Regions from separate parts of the Brevundimonas sp. FV1ye29L genome, predicted to be linked through region 2. Evidence: riboswitches for the same ligand, from Rfam matches in the RefSeq annotation. Region 2 holds a riboswitch; the other holds the start of a gene.
What was found. A riboswitch is a leader RNA that binds a small molecule or an ion and turns the genes downstream of it on or off. The one in region 2 is predicted to bind cobalamin.
Positions count from the first base shown of each region.

Region 1: linked by a shared signal. The riboswitch ahead of ACW17W_RS14850 (TonB-dependent receptor plug domain-containing protein) and the one ahead of ACW17W_RS12980 (ABC transporter substrate-binding protein) in region 2 are both predicted to bind cobalamin.

Region 1 is NZ_CM178730.1:3,015,170-3,022,734, reverse strand. It holds gene ACW17W_RS14860 (serine hydrolase domain-containing protein) at 1-1,181, shown strand, start outside; gene mutS (DNA mismatch repair protein MutS) at 1,298-4,006, opposite strand; cobalamin riboswitch at 4,117-4,275, shown strand; gene ACW17W_RS14850 (TonB-dependent receptor plug domain-containing protein) at 4,462-6,318, shown strand; gene ACW17W_RS14845 (aldo/keto reductase) at 6,302-7,240, opposite strand; gene ACW17W_RS14840 (glycine zipper domain-containing protein) at 7,441-7,565, shown strand, end outside.
Region 2 is NZ_CM178730.1:2,641,072-2,648,636, forward strand. It holds gene ACW17W_RS12960 (OmpW/AlkL family protein) at 1-379, shown strand, start outside; gene ACW17W_RS12965 (enoyl-CoA hydratase-related protein) at 582-1,370, shown strand; gene ACW17W_RS12970 (M56 family metallopeptidase) at 1,459-3,267, opposite strand; gene ACW17W_RS12975 (BlaI/MecI/CopY family transcriptional regulator) at 3,267-3,653, opposite strand; cobalamin riboswitch at 3,815-4,014, shown strand; gene ACW17W_RS12980 (ABC transporter substrate-binding protein) at 4,088-4,975, shown strand; gene ACW17W_RS12985 (FecCD family ABC transporter permease) at 4,972-5,949, shown strand; gene ACW17W_RS12990 (ABC transporter ATP-binding protein) at 5,946-6,734, shown strand; gene ACW17W_RS12995 (TonB-dependent receptor) at 6,843-7,565, opposite strand, start outside.

The DNA of each region.
Region 1 (7,565 bases), 370 kb from region 2:
CCATGGCGGTGATGCAGCTGGTCGAGGCCGGGACCGTCGATCTGGACGCACCGGTCTCACAATATCTCGCTGTCTTTCGGGGCCGCCCGTCCAGGGCCATCACGATCCGGCAATTGCTCAGCCACACCAGCGGCTTCTCAACGCGGCAGGGCAACGACATCGACTTTGACAGGACCCCGACAGGCGATGAGCTCCAGCGTCAGGTCGCGCGCATCGCCCGATGGACTCCGGCGCACGCCCCCGATGCGCGCTGGCAATATTCAAACGCGAACTACCAGATACTGGGGGCCGTCATCGAAGCGGTGAGCGGACAGGATTATGCCCGCTACGTCGAAGCCCGGATTCTGGAACCGATCGGCATGGACGACAGCTTCGTCTCCGACGGGGCGCGTCATGACTCCCTGGCGGTCGGACATCTGCCCTGGTTCGGGTCCAAACGCCCGATCCGGGACAGCCGCACGAATCGCGCCAACGCATCGGCCGGAGGCGTCGTCTCCTCGGCGTCGGACATGGCGCTCTATCTGTCGACCATGATGAACGGGCAGGACGACGTCATCAGCGCCGAGGGCAAAGCCGTCATGCTGCGCCCGGCCAGCCCCGCGTCTCCCTTTTATGGCCTTGGATGGTCCATCGACGCCGAAAACGGCGGTGCCTATCATTCCGGCCTCACGCCCGGGGTCGAGACCCTGGCGGTCCTGTCGCCGGCACAGAAGCGCGGCGTCATCATCCTCGTCAATGCGAACAGCGGCATGGGATTCGGCGAAAACGCGGCACTCTTCAGCGGCGTCAGTGCGAGAGCCCTCGGCCGCGAGGCCGACGACGGCGGGGGCAGCGGGGGTCGAAAGTCCCTGTTCCTGACCTTTGCCCTCCTGCCCGTTCTGTTCGTGACCGGTGCCGGTCTGGCATGGTTTCGCCGAACCGGCCTGCGCGCCAAGTCCGGCGTGTTCGGCGCCTTCAGCCTGTGGTTTCCCCTGCTGATGACCCTCGCCCTGGCCTGGGTCTCGGTATGGCTCATCCCGCAGCTGTTCGGCGTCTCGATCGGCACCCTCGCCCTCTACAGCCCCGACCTTGCCCTGCTGCTGGCTGCGACGGCCGTGACGGGCATACTGTGGGCGGTGTTCAGGCTTGGCGTGTTCTACAGCGGCAAGGTATCACCCCGTCGTCCGACGGCAGCCTCATAGCGACGCCATAGCCCGAGCCTGCCGGCGGGTGACGGCCGGAAGCCTTGTCCGCTTCCCACCCATAGCCGACGTTCCCGCCGTCCGCTTTCACGACGGGGTGAAACCCGGGACCGGCCTCAGGCCTTCAGCGCCTTGAGCCGGTAGAGGGCTTCCAGCGCCTCGCGCGGGCTGAGCGCATCCGGGTCTATGTCCGCGACGGCCCGATCGAGGGGCGAGGGTCCGGCCGGCGCGGCGGGCGGGTCGGCCACGGCGAACAGGGGCAGGTCGTCGAGTCGTCCGTGAGCGGACTTTTCGGCCTCCAGCCGCTCCAGCACCGAGGCGGCGCGGGCCACCACAGCGCCGGGCACCCCGGCCAGACGCGCCACCTGCACGCCATAGGAGCGGTCGGCCGCGCCGGGGGTCGCCTCATGCAGGAAGACCAGATCGCCGTTCCACTCCCGCGCCTTCATCGACAGGTTGCAGACGTGGGCCAGCCGCTCCTCCAGCCGCGCCAGCTCGTGATAGTGGGTGGCGAACAGGGTGCGGGCCCGGTTGGTCTCGTGCAGGGCCTCGGCCACGGCCCAGGCGATGGCCAGGCCGTCATAGGTGGCCGTGCCGCGGCCGATCTCGTCCAGCACCACAAAGCTGCGGTCGGTGGCCTGGGTCAGGATGGCGGCGGTCTCGACCATCTCCATCATGAAGGTGGAGCGGCCGCGCGCCAGATCGTCCCCGGCTCCCACGCGGCTGAACAGCCGGTCGACGACGCCCAGCCGCATGGCGGCGGCGGGCACGAAACAACCGGCCTGGGCCAGCACCACCAGAAGCGCGTTCTGGCGCAGGAAGGTGGACTTACCCGCCATGTTCGGTCCGGTGACGATCGACAGGCGGGCGCAGTCCGAACCCGCGCCGTCCAGCCGGCAGTCGTTGGGGGTGAAGGGATCGCCCGCCGCCTTGACCGCCGCCTCGACCACCGGATGGCGCCCGGCGCGCACCTCGAAGACGCGGCTGTCATCGACCACAGGCCGCACCGCCCCGACCTGTTCGGCCCATTCGGCCAGGGCCGCCGCAGCGTCCAGTTCGGCCAGGGCCTCGGCCAGACCCTGCAACGGGCCGGCCAGCCGCTGGACCTCGGCGCGCCAGCCCTCGAAGGTCTCGCCCTCCATGGCCAGGGCGCGGTGGCCCGCCTGGCTGATCTTGGCGTCCAGCTCGGACAGTTCGACGGTGGTGAACCGGACCTGACTGGCCAGGGTCTGACGATGGATGAAGGGCGTTTCCGGCCCGGCCCGCAGCAGAGGCTCGGCGTGTTTGGCCGTAGTCTCGAGGAAATAGCCGAGCACGGCGTTGTGGCGCACCTTGAACGGCACGCCGCTGTCGGCCACGGCCCGGGCCTCCAGCTCGGCCACGACGCGGCGGCTGTCGTCGCGCAGCCGCAGGGCCTCGTCCAGTTCGGGGCGGAAGCCGGGGCGGACAAGACCGCCGTCGCGGGCCAGATGCGGCGGCTCGTCGACCAGACCGGCGATCAGATCGGCCAGCAGACGTCCCACCCCGGCGCCCGTCTCCAGCCGATCCAGACAGGCGGTCAGCCGCGCCGGCGGCGGGTTCAGCGGATCGCCGACCGGATGTCCGGCCGACAGGAACAACCCGCCGATAACCTCGGCCGTGGTCAGGCCCGACCGGATCGCCGCCAGATCGCGCGGCCCGCCCCGGCCCAGGGCCAGCCGCGACACGGCCCGGGCCACATCGGCCGAGGTGCGCAGGGCGTCCCGCAGATCCCGCCTCAGATCGCGCCGTTCCAGCAGCCATTCGACGGCGTCGAGCCCGGCGTTGATCGCCGCCGGATCGCGCAGGGGCCGCGACACCCGCTCGGCCAGGGCCCGGGCCCCGCCCGAGGTGACGGTGCGGTCGAGGGCGTGCAGCAGACTGCCCTCGCGCTCGCCCCTCTGGCTGCGGTCGATCTCCAGGCTGGCGCGGGTCGCCGGGTCGATGGCGAGGAAGCCGCTCTCGCCTGACCGGCGCGGCGGCGACAGGGCCGGAATGCGTCCGGCCTGGGTGGTTTCCAGATAGGCGGCGATCAGGCCGAGCGCGGAGACCTCGGCCTCCTCGAAGGCGCCGAAACCATCCAGCGAGGCCACGCCGTACAGCCGCTCGACCCGGGTCCGCGCCGCGCCGGGCTCCGCCACCGCCGAGGCCAGGGCCTGGACCAGTCCGCCCGAGCCGTCGAGCGCGGGGCGCACCTCCGCGTCGGAATAGAGTTTGTCGGTGACCAGCACCTCCGACGGCCGGAACGCCGCCAGGGCCGCGCCGAGGTCGCGCAGGTCGCAGGCGACGCTGTCCACCGCTCCGGCCGACAGCTCGACCACCGCCACCGCCGCCCGCCCGCGCCGGACCGCCACCGCCGCCAGCCGGTTGGCCCCGCGCGCGTCCAGCAGGGTGTCCTCGGTCAGGGTGCCGGGCGTCACCACCCGCACGATGTCGCGCGCCACGATGGATTTGGAGCCGCGTTTCTTCGCCTCGGCGGGAGTCTCGATCTGTTCGCAGATCGCCACCCGGTGGCCCAGCCGGATCAGCCGCGCCAGATAGCCGTCGAGGGCATGGACCGGCACCCCGGCCATGGGGATGTCCTCGCCCTGGTGCTTGCCCCGTTTGGTCAGGGCGATGCCCAGGGCGGCCGAGGCGACCTCCGCATCCTTGAAGAAGAGTTCGTAGAAGTCGCCCATGCGGAAGAAGACGACGGCATCCGGCTGCGCCGCCTTGGCCGCCAGATACTGGCCCATGACGGGGGTCACGCCTCCCGCGAGGGGGGTCACGCCTTCAAGGGCCGGGGGATGGACGACGGGGGCGTTCATGAAGCGCGCAAGGTGACGGATCGGGCCGGGCGGCTCAAGCGATTCGTCCGGTCGGCCGCCGGGCCTTGCCGTCCCGCTTCGCATCTGCGAAATCGGCGATCAGGCGGTTAAGGGAACGCGGTCAGACGCCGCGGCTGTGCCCGCAACTGTAGACGGCGAGGTCCGTCGTCCGGTCCGGGAGCGATCCCGGCGCCACTGCGAAAGCGGGAAGGCGAGGGCGGCGGGCTGATGAAGGTCCCGGCCTTCGCGAACCGCAAGCCAGGAGACCTGGCCGCCCCCGTCGCTCGTCCGCTGTCCGGGACCAGACAGAGGCGTGGGGCCTGCCCCCTGCTGACCGCAGGGATGTTCCGTCGAAGCGACCCGATCTCTGCGCCGTCCTGACCCCCGTCAGGGCGGATTGGTCGCTTTCACGTCCCGGCGCGCGCTGTCGCCCGGACCGACAAGGAACACGCTCCATGAAGCGTTATCTCTGCACGTCCACGGCCTGTCTGGCCGTGTTCACCGCCTCTGCGGCCCACGCCCGACAGGCTGAGGACCCGGTCGAGGTTGACGACGTCATCGTCACCGCCGCCCGCCTGCCCGCCATCGTCGCGGAAACCCCCGGCGCCCGCGTCATCGACGCGGCGACCCTCGAACAGCGCGGCGCCGTCTTCGCCGCCGACATCCTGGCCGATGTGCCCGGCCTGTCGGTGGTGCGTACAGGGGCTTTCGGAGGGGTCGCCCAGGTCCGGATACGGGGCGCCACGCCGGGCAAGACCCTGGTCCTGGTCGACGGCGTGCCGGTCAACGATCCGGCCGAGATCAACGGCGCCTTTGACTTCTCCGGCTTCGAACTGGGCGATATCGAGCGGATCGAGGTCCTGTCGGGGCCGCAGTCGTCGCTGTGGGGGTCGGACGCCATCGGCGGGGTGATCGCCTTCACCACCCGCGAGGTCGACGGCCTGCGGGCCGAGGCCGAGGCGGGCAGTTTCAGCACCCTGCGCGGCCGTCTGGCGGTCGGGACCGCCCATGAAACCTACGCCTTCGGCGCCTGGGTCTCGCGTTTCAACACGGACGGGATATCGGCCGCAGACGAGGCCGATGGGGCTGCCGAGGCCGACGGTTTCCAGAACACCACCCTGGGCGCCAGGGGCCGCTACGCCTTCACCGGCGGCCTGACCCTGGACGGCGCCGCGCGCTGGTCGAGGAGCGAGGCCGACATCGACGGCTTCCCGGCCCCGACCTGGGCCCTGGCCGACACCCCCGACACGACCGAAAGCAACCAGTGGTCCGGCTTCGCCCGGGCGCGCTTCAACGTCCTGTCGCTGAACCACCAGATCAGTGTCTCGGCCTCGGATATCCGCCGGGAGACCGTATCCGACTATCCGTCGCAGTTCGAAGCCGATCGTCAGGTCTGGCGCTGGCAGGCAGACGGGGCGGCCCTGTCCGATCGCCTGGCCTATGCCTTCGGCGTCGAGCGTGAGGATACCGCCGGCAGCCTGTCGTCAGGCCTGTCGGAGGCGCTGGGCGCGACCTCGGTGTTCGGCGTCGCCAACTGGGACGCCACGGAGCGTCTGCACCTGTCCGGCGCCCTGCGTTGGGACGACACGGACGATTTCGGGGCCGAGACGACCGGACGTATCTCGGCGGCTTATGAGCTGGGGCGCGGCTTCATCCTGTCGGGCGCTTACGGCACGGGTTTCAAGGCGCCGTCGATCAGCCAGGCGGTGTGCGACTTCTGCTATTCGTCGACCCCCTTTCCGGTGCTGCGGCCCGAGACGGCCGACAGCGTCGAGGCGGCGATCGGCTGGGCCTCGACCGATGGCCGGCTGACGGGCCGGGCGACCCTCTATCGCCTGAATGTCGGGGAACAGATCACCTATGTGTCTGTCTCGACGACCTTCGACAGCTATTACGTCAACATCGCCGAGACCGGCACGGACGGGGTGGAGCTGGAAGCGCGGGCGCGTCTGGGTGGCGGTTTCGACCTGACCCTCGCCTACGCCTGGACCGACGCCCGGGACGAGAGCAACGACCGGCCGCTGGCGCGGGTGTCGGAGCATTCCGGGTCGGCGACCCTGGGCTGGAGCGGAGACCGCCTGTCGGGGGCCCTGACGATCCGGGCGGAAGGCGATCAGCCGGACAGCAACTCGGCTGCCTCGCGGATGCGCGAGGGCTTTGTCACGGCCAATCTGAACGGCGCCTTCCGGCTGACGGACGAGGTGGCCCTGACCGCCCGGATCGAGAACCTGGCGGACGAGCGGTATCAGCAGGTGCTTGGCTACGGTGAGCCCGGCCGCTCTGGCTATATCGGAATCAGGCTGCGCTACTGATCCGGTAGACGTCGTCGTGCGCCGATGCGCCTGATCCGTGCATCGCCCGTGACAGGGCCGCAGGTTGCGGCAGGGCCAGCGCCTCCCAGTCCAGAACGGGCCGGGGGGCGTTGGCCGCCGCCAGCATGGCCCGCAGTTCGGCGGCCGAGGCGACGCTGGCGACCACGGCCGTCGCCGGCGGCAGCCCCAGGGCGAAGGCGAGCGCCGCCTGCATCGGGTCCACCCGCGCCTCGGCCAGGCGACGTCGCGTGCGCGACAGATCTCCGGCGTATTCGGACAGGTGCGACGGCAGGCTGTCGCCGCTCATGAACAACAGGCCGCCGGCGAACGGCGAACCGATGTGAATCTGGACGCCCAGTCCGGCCAGGTCGGACAGAACGCCTTCCGTCACCGGTCGCTGGTCCAGCAGGTTGCAGGGCATCTGGATGACGTCCGGCTGGAAACGACGCGCGAGCAGCAGCGGCCCGTCCTCCATCGTCACGCAGAACCCGATCTTGCGGAACAGCCCCCGGTCCTTCAATGCCCGCATCCGGTCCCAGAGGGCCCTGCCCTCGGCGCCCGCAAGGTCGGCGGCGCTGGATACCAGCAGGGCTTCGCCGCGCGGCAGTCCCATTCGTTCCAGCGAGCGGCGTGCGCGCGCCTCGACGCGGTCCACCCCTTCTGACAGGGGGATGGTGCGCACCGTCACGGCGAAGGGGCTCGGAAAGGGCCAGGCCTGACCCAGCAGACGTTCGACATCGCCATCAGGCCGCGTCGCCACCAGGACCGCACTCGCATCGGCGGCGGTCTGGAGCAGAGCCCGAAGCGACTCCTCGCGGGCGCCGGAAGGGGCGGCGAGGACCGATCCCTGGACGCGCTCGGGCGAGGTCACCACGGCAATGGCGAGCTTTCCGGAGACGGTAAGAGGGGGCGGCGGGAACACGCCACTATCCTGCACGGGAAAGCTTAAGGGAGGCTGACCCGGAAGCTTACAGAACCTTACTTGGCGACCGGTGTGCGCTGAAATCCGGGGTGCGGCGATGTTGCAATGCCGAAGACTTTGCGGAACCGGCGGCGCCATGTGGCGTTGACAGCCACAGAGGCCTATTTACGGTCAAGCTGACCACTCAGGAGTACGCAACCATGGCGACGACCAAAGCGCGCGAAGACATCAAGAACGACCTCAAGACCCTGAAGGAAGATCTTAAGGTGGGCGCTCGCGAGGAAACCGCGCGCCTGAAGGAAAAGGCGGCCGAGGCCGAAGCCCG
Region 2 (7,565 bases):
GACCCGCCACGAAATCCGCGCCCAGGGCGGCGCGACCGACGTCGCGGTTCACGAGACCTGGGTCCTGCCGCCGGTGGTCACCGTCCAGTACCGTCCCCTGACCGGCGGCAAGTTCAGCCCCTATGTCGGCGCCGGCATCAACGCCATGATCTTCTACGGCGGCGACGACCGGAACGGCTTCAAGGTCGATCTGGACAATGGCATCGGCTACGCCGCCCAGGCGGGCGCGGACATCGGCCTGACCGGCCCCTGGAGCCTGAACGTCGACGTCAAGAAGGTGTGGTTCGACACCGACGCCTCGATCAACAACGGCGCCCTGAAGAGCGACGTCGACCTGGACCCCTGGGTCATCTCCATCGGCGTGGGTCGCAAGTTCTGATCCCGCTCCGCTGAAACGACGGGAGAAGACGGTTCAGGGTCGTGTCGAGCCGCCCCTGGGCCTCTCCGGTCGCCAGAGCCGCCACACTCCCACCCCGGCGGCTCGCCACCTTGGGGCGGTCCCGCGAAATCGCGGGGCCGCCCGCTTTGCGTTCGGCGACGGCCGGTCTATGCCCGTCCCGTCCCAGTCCCGGAGCGAGCCCATGGCCGACACCTATGCCAATCTGCTGATCGAGCGCCACGCCGACGGCTATGCGATCGTCACCCTGAACCGGCCCGAGGCCCTGAACGCGCTGAACTCGGCCCTGTTCGCCGACATCGCCGCCTTCCTCGACGCGGTCGAGCACGATGACACGGTGCGCTGCCTGATCCTGACCGGGTCGGGCGACAAGGCCTTCGCCGCCGGCGCCGATATCAAGGAGATGTCGGACCAGTCCTATGCCGACATGTACAAGGGCAACTTCTTCGCCCTCGGCCATGACCGGATCACCCGGTTCAGGAAGCCGATCATCGCCGCCGTCAACGGTTTCGCCCTGGGCGGCGGGTGCGAACTGGCCATGCTGTGCGACTTCATCGTGGCGTCGGACAGGGCGAAATTCGGCCAGCCCGAGATCAATCTGGGCGTCGCCCCCGGTATCGGCGGCTCACAGCGCCTGACCCGTCTGGTCGGCAAGTCCAGGGCCATGGACATGGTCCTGACCGCCCGGATGATGGACGCGGCCGAGGCCTTGACCTCGGGCCTCGCCAGCCGCGTCTTCCCGCACGAGACCCTGCTGGACGAGGTCCGCAAGATCGCCGCGAAGATCGCCAGCCAGAGCCCTCTGGCCGTCATGGCCAACAAGGAGATGGTCAACGCCGCCCTGGAGACCACCCTGACCCAGGGGGTCCAGTTCGAACGCCGCCTGTTCCACTCCCTGTTCGCCTTCGAGGATCAGAAGGAAGGGATGGCCGCCTTCGTCGAGAAGCGGAAGCCGGTGTTCACGGGGAAATAGGTCTGTAGCGTTCTACACTGTGGGGGGCGGGGGCAGACGGGGCGTCCGGCTGTCTCCCTCGGAGCCCGCATCCGTCTGGCGGAGGCTTTTATCGACCTTCGGGTTCAGCCCCGACGCGCCAAGCCTGTTCGGCGCTAAAGCCGGCAGCGCGCAGCCTCTGGACCTTTCTCCAGCCCGCCGAGTCGCTGATTGCTTCAGCTGAGCCTGGCTCCAGCACGATTTCGGTCCTCGCAGTGTCTTCTCCCAGGCTCATAGGGCGGGTCACGGGCCGGGAGACCGCGTGCACGACCCCATCGCTTGAGATCAAAATTGCCCGCAGCCGGGGCGTGCGGCCAATCATCAAGAAGTCCTCCGAGGTTCTGGTTCGCAAGCCTTGTGGCGCGATAGCCGGCAGGCCAATGACATGGTTCAGTTCCACCTCTCCCCCTTGGTCGCGCAGCAGGGTGACATGCAGTCGATCGCCGGGCCGGGGCGCGACACCATCATAGACTATGGCGAGATCCAGCACGCGGGTCGGAACCGGGGCCCGGGCCGGTTTGTCGCAAGGCACGGCCTTTGAACCTCTGGCGCCCTCCAGTCGGTAGTCGATGATCACCTGCCCCCCGGCGTCGCAGGCGGCTTTCACCGCCTCGAACGCCTCGCGCGGTGAGGCCACCGGGTCGAGCCGCTGCAAGGCCAGCACCTGCAGATCGGGCGAGTCCGATCCGTCACAGCGCTGAAGGTGGATGGTCAGTTCATCGGCCGGGGTAAGGCTGTAGCCGCAGGCGCCCGGCCATGCGGCTTTGAGCACCGGGTCAATGGCGGCGTTTATCATATCCCAGTGCTGCCCAGCGGCGGTCATGTCGCCGTCCATATTGATGATCAGCGGGTTGGACGCTTCTCTCTGGCCCGCCAAGGCGACGGAGCCCGCGAAGACCAGCCCGCCGGCCAGAGCACCGGCAGCTAGGGTCAGGCGGCGGGTGAGACGACCGGCGGCCGGCGCGGGGTTCAGTACGGCTCTCAAACGTTTCATGGCGGTGGTCCTCCCGGCGCCGGTGAAGGTCAGGGCGGGCAGGCCGCCAGAGGCTTGCGAAGCGGCGCGGCTCCGCAAGGCTTCGATCAGGGAACGGGCATAGGCCCGGCGGGCTTCCGGGGCGGCGCCGGTCAGGGCCAGGGCGTCGCAGGCCTCCTCGCGGGCGGCGGCGCGACGGGCGCGCAACACAGGCATCAGGGGATTGGCGGCCAGCAGGGCCAGCAGAATCTCTTCCAGCCAGAGGGCGTGATGGTCGCCGCGCTTCAGGTGCGCCAGCTCGTGAGCGATCATGGCGCGGGTCGCCGCCGGGTCCGCCGACGGGGCGACCAGCCCAGCGGGCAGGATCAGCCGCGCGCGGCCCAGACCGGCCAGCAGCGCCTCGGGGGCTGCCGTGCTGATCCCGACAAGCGGCGGGAGCATGGCGAGATCGCGGGCGGCGGCCTCGACCAACGCCGTCACGCCCGGTCCCGGCGTTTCCGTTCGAGCGAGAATCCGGACCAGTCGGCGGGCGCGCAGGGCCAGCGCCGCCAACCGTCCGAGGGTCAGCAACAACGCCACAGCCAGCAGGGCCCAGGCGATCCCGGTCGCGTCGAAGGCCAGACCGGCCGACGGCGCCGCAGCCACGAACTCGACCGGCGCCATGGCCAGCTCTGTCGTCGGAGCGGCGGGGGCGGTCGCGATCTCGCGCACCGGGGCGGGCGTCAGCAGCAGCAGGCCGACCGCCAGCGGCGGCAGGGCCGGCAGGATCAGGGCTGCGGCCCAGATCCGGTCCCTTACCCGGGGGTCGGCGGTCAATCGCTCTACCCCCCGTCCCCCCGCCCAGCCGAGGGCCGCCACGACCACGGACAGGCCCATCGACAGGGCCAGAAGCTCGGGGGCGCCCATTAGCGGCTCTCCCGATCGGCGTCGGGCGCCGCCAGCACCGCCTCAAGCTCGGCGATGTCGTCCGCATCCAGAATCTGGCTGCCCGAAAAGGCCGCCGCGGGAAGGGGGCCGTCGATATCCAGCAGGGCGCCCAGCCGCTTCATCAGCCCGCCGATCACCGCTGTCTTGGGCTGGGCCGTGGCATAGACCGCCATCCCGTGCACGTCGCGCCGGGTCAGCAGACCCTTGGCCCGCATCCGCTCCAGCACCGTCCGCGTCGTCGAGGAAGACCAGCCCAGGTCGCCCGCGATCCGGCTCTGAACCTCGCGCGCCGACAGATCGCCGTCGCGCCAGAAGCATTTCAGCAGGTCCAGTTCGGTCTCGCTGGGAGCAGTGGGTTCGGCCATGATGCAGGTCTCACGTTGGACGTCATGCAGACGCTACAATTGTAACTTACCAGCGTCAACCGTCGCGCCCAACTGCCGGTCGTCGACGAGGTTGCGGGCGGCCAAGCCGCCATTCCGCCCCGCCAACGCCCCCTGCATTGCCCCCGTCTGCATCCTCGACTAACGCTGGCAGTGCGACAGGTTCTCCGCCGCAGGCTATCGGCGTCGGGGATGAAAAGGGAACTCGGGTGGAAATGCCCGGACTGCCCCCGCAACTGTAGGCGGCGAGCCCGCGTCATCAGCCACTGGACCCCGGTCCGGGAAGGCGACGCTCCGGTGTTGACCCGTGAGTCAGGAGACCTGCCCGTCGCGGTCGTCCTTCGTCCGGCCGGGGTGCGTCGGAAGGAGCGGGTTCGCCCGACCGACGACGTCCGTCTGTCGCTCGAGGTCCGCCAATGCCGCCGCCGCTGCCTGAATCCGAACCCGCGCCTCCGCCCCGTCGCCGCGCGGTGCTGGCCGGCGCGGCGGCCATCGCCTTCAGCCCTGCAGTCGCCCTCGCCGCTGCCCGGCCGCGCCGCATCGTCTCCCTCAATCCCTGTCTCGACGTGATCCTGATCCGGGTCGCCGACCGGGACCAGATCGCGGCGTTGAGCCGCTATTCGCGCGATCGCTACGGCTCAACCATCGCCGATCAGGCCCGAACCCTGCCGTTCACGCGGGGGACGACCGAGGAGGTGCTGGCCCTGTCGCCTGACCTGGTCCTGGCCGACCGCTGGGGCGGCGACCGGGTCGCATCGGCCCTCGCGCGCGTCGGCATTCGCGCCGAACGCTTCGATGTGCCCGACAGCGTCGCCGCCAGCCTGGCCCAGATCCGTCGGATCGCCGGCCTTGTCGGCCGCCCGGAGCGGGGCGAGGCCCTGGTCCGCTCCATCCAGACGACCCTGGCCCAGACCGCAGCCCGTCCCGGCGACCGCCCCGTGTCCGCCCTCGTCTTCATGCCCGGCGGCTTCGCCTCGGGCCCCGGCACATTGATGGACGAGATGATGCGCCGCGCCGGACTGGTGAACGCCGCCGCCCGCTATGGGCTGAGCGGCTCCATGGCCGTGCCGCTGGAGCGGCTCATCGCCGATCCGCCCGAACTTCTGCTGACCGGCGCCCCCTTCCCCGGCTCGCCCGGCTGGGCCGAGCGGACCATGGAGCATCCGGCTCTCGCCCGGCTGTCGTCCCGCATGCGCCGCGCGGTCTTTCCCGAACGGCTGCTGTTCTGCGGCGGGCCGGTGTTGATGCAGAGCGCCCGCACCCTCGCCGCCGCCCGGCGCAGCGTACTGGAGGCCCGGACATGAGGTCCGCCCTCCTCTATCCGTTACTGGCCGGCGCCCTGATCCTGCTGTTCGGCCTCAGCCTGATAGCCGGACCCGTCTGGGTCCCGTTCAGCGCCTGGACCGCACCCGACCTCGATCCGCGCTGGGCCATCATCTTCGAGCTGCGCCTGCCCCGCGCCTGTCTGGCGGTTCTGGTCGGCGCCGCGCTGGGCCTCTCGGGAGCGGCGCTTCAGGGCTATACGCGCAATCCGCTGGCCGACCCCGGAGTGCTGGGCGTCTCCTCAACGGCGGCGCTGGGGGCCGTGATCGCCCTCTACTATGGCGCCACTGTCATCAGCCCGTGGATGCAGCCGGCCGCCGCCATGGTCGGGGCCCTGCTGGGCGTCGGCGTCCTGCTGGCCCTGTCAGGAAAAGGGTCAAGCCTCGTCGGCTTCATTCTGGCGGGCGCGGTGCTGAACATCATTGCCGGAGCCGGGGTGTCGCTGGCCCTCAGCCTGGCCCCCAATCCCTGGGCGTTGGCCGAGATCGTCAACTGGCTGATGGGATCGCTGGCCGATCGCAGTTTCGAGGAGGTCCGGCTGGCCCTGCCCTTCATCCTGCTTGGCTGCGGCCTGTTGCTGACGACAGGCCCGGCGCTGGACGCCCTGACGCTGGGCGAGGCCGGCGCGCGGTCGCTGGGGGTGTCGATGTCCCGGACGCGCGCGCTTCTGGCCAGCGGCGTCGGTCTGGCGGCCGGGGCGGCGGTGGCGGTGACCGGCGTCATCGGCTTTGTCGGACTGGTCACCCCACACCTGATCCGGCCCTTGGTCGGGGCCCGCCCCGGCGCCCTGCTGATCCCGAGCGCCATCGGCGGGGCGGTGGTGACCCTCGCGGCCGACATTGTCGTCCGGCTGGTCCCGGCGGCGGTCGAGATCCGGTTGGGTGTGGCCATGGCGGCTGTCGGCGCGCCCTTCTTCCTGATCGTCCTGCTGCGCGACCGGAGCCGCCTGTCATGACCGGGCGCAGTTCCGCCGGTCTCTCGGCGTCCGGCCTGGGCGTCACCCTGGACGGCCGCGCGATTCTCGACGGCGTGACCCTGTCGCTGTCGCCCGGGCAGATCACCGTCATCGTCGGCCCCAATGGCGCGGGCAAGTCCACCCTCGTCTCGTCCCTCGCCGGGCTGCTCAAGCCCACGTCCGGCCTTGCGGCCCTGGACGGCCAGCCTTTGGACAGTCTGCGTCCCCGCGAGCGCGCACGGCGCCTGGCCTTCCTGCCGCAGACGCCGGAGATCGCATGGCCGGTGACCGTGCGGACGCTCGTCAGCCTCGGCCGCACCCCGTTTACGGGCGCCATGGGCCTGACCGCCGCCGATGACGCCGCCGTCGACCGCGCCATGGCGACCACGGATGTCGTCGCCTTCGCCGATCGTCTCGTGCCCACCCTGTCCGGCGGCGAACGGGCGCGCGTCCTGATCGCCCGCGCCCTGGCGGGGGAGCCGGAATGGCTGATCGCCGACGAGCCCCTGACCGGTCTCGATCCCGCGCATCAGCTGGACGCGGCCGCCCTGTTCAGGACACTGGCCGACAGGGGAATGGGCGTCATCCTGACCCTTCACGACCTGACCCTGGCCCTGCGCCTTGGCGACCGTGTCCTTGTCCTGTCGCAGGGCGCCATTCTGGCCGACGCGGCGCCGGGTGAGGCCCTGACGCCCGACGTCCTGCGCCGGGCCTTCAGCATCGAGGCGTCCGTCGTGGCGACCCCGGCGGGGCCAATGGTCGACATCCTTGGCCGGACGGGCTGACCGACCCACACCGTCAAACAAGAAAAACGCCGCCTGTCGTGGGGACAGGCGGCGCAGTTTGGGACGGCGCGTCGGGGAGGACGGGACGCGCCGTCGTTCAGGAAGAGATCAGAACTTGTAGCTCACCCCGACCGCATAGGTGCGGCCATAGCGCTGGAAGTCGATCGTCCGGCGCTCGTCGCCATTTTCGAACGTCTTGAACGGCTCGTCGGTCAGGTTGTTGACCTGGGCGACCACCGACAGACCCTCGATCGGGCCGGAGCGGAACTCATAGCCGATCTGGGCGTCGACCACGGTTTCCGCCGCGACGGAACGCAGGGTGCGGCCGTTGCCGAAGCCGGCGACCTCGCCGAGATAGTCAGAGCGATAGCGGCCCGAGACGCGGGCCTGGAAGCCGGCGCGCTCAAAATAGAGGCTGCCGTTGACGACGGTCTCGGACAGGCCCGGCATGGCGGTCGGGGCCTGGGCGGGATCGGGCTGGACCTCGCTCTCGGTCTGGGAGGCGCTGAACTGCATGCCGAAGCCCTCCAGCGCCGGGTGGAAGATCTCGAACGGCGTCGACACCGAGAACTCCAGGCCGCGGATCCAGCCGCCGTCGCCATTGTCGGCGGCGTTCAGGAGGCCCTGACGCAGCACCGGCTCCGGGTTGGTCACAGAGACCACGCCGATCGGATAGCCGGTGAAGTCGAACAGCTGGTTGCGGCTGTAAACATAGCTTTCGAGATGTTTGTAGAAGCCGGCCAGGGAGACGTAGCCGCGACGATTGGCGAAATATTTCTCGATCGAGATGTCGGCCACGTCGGCGACGAAGGGCTTCAGCTCGGGGTTGCC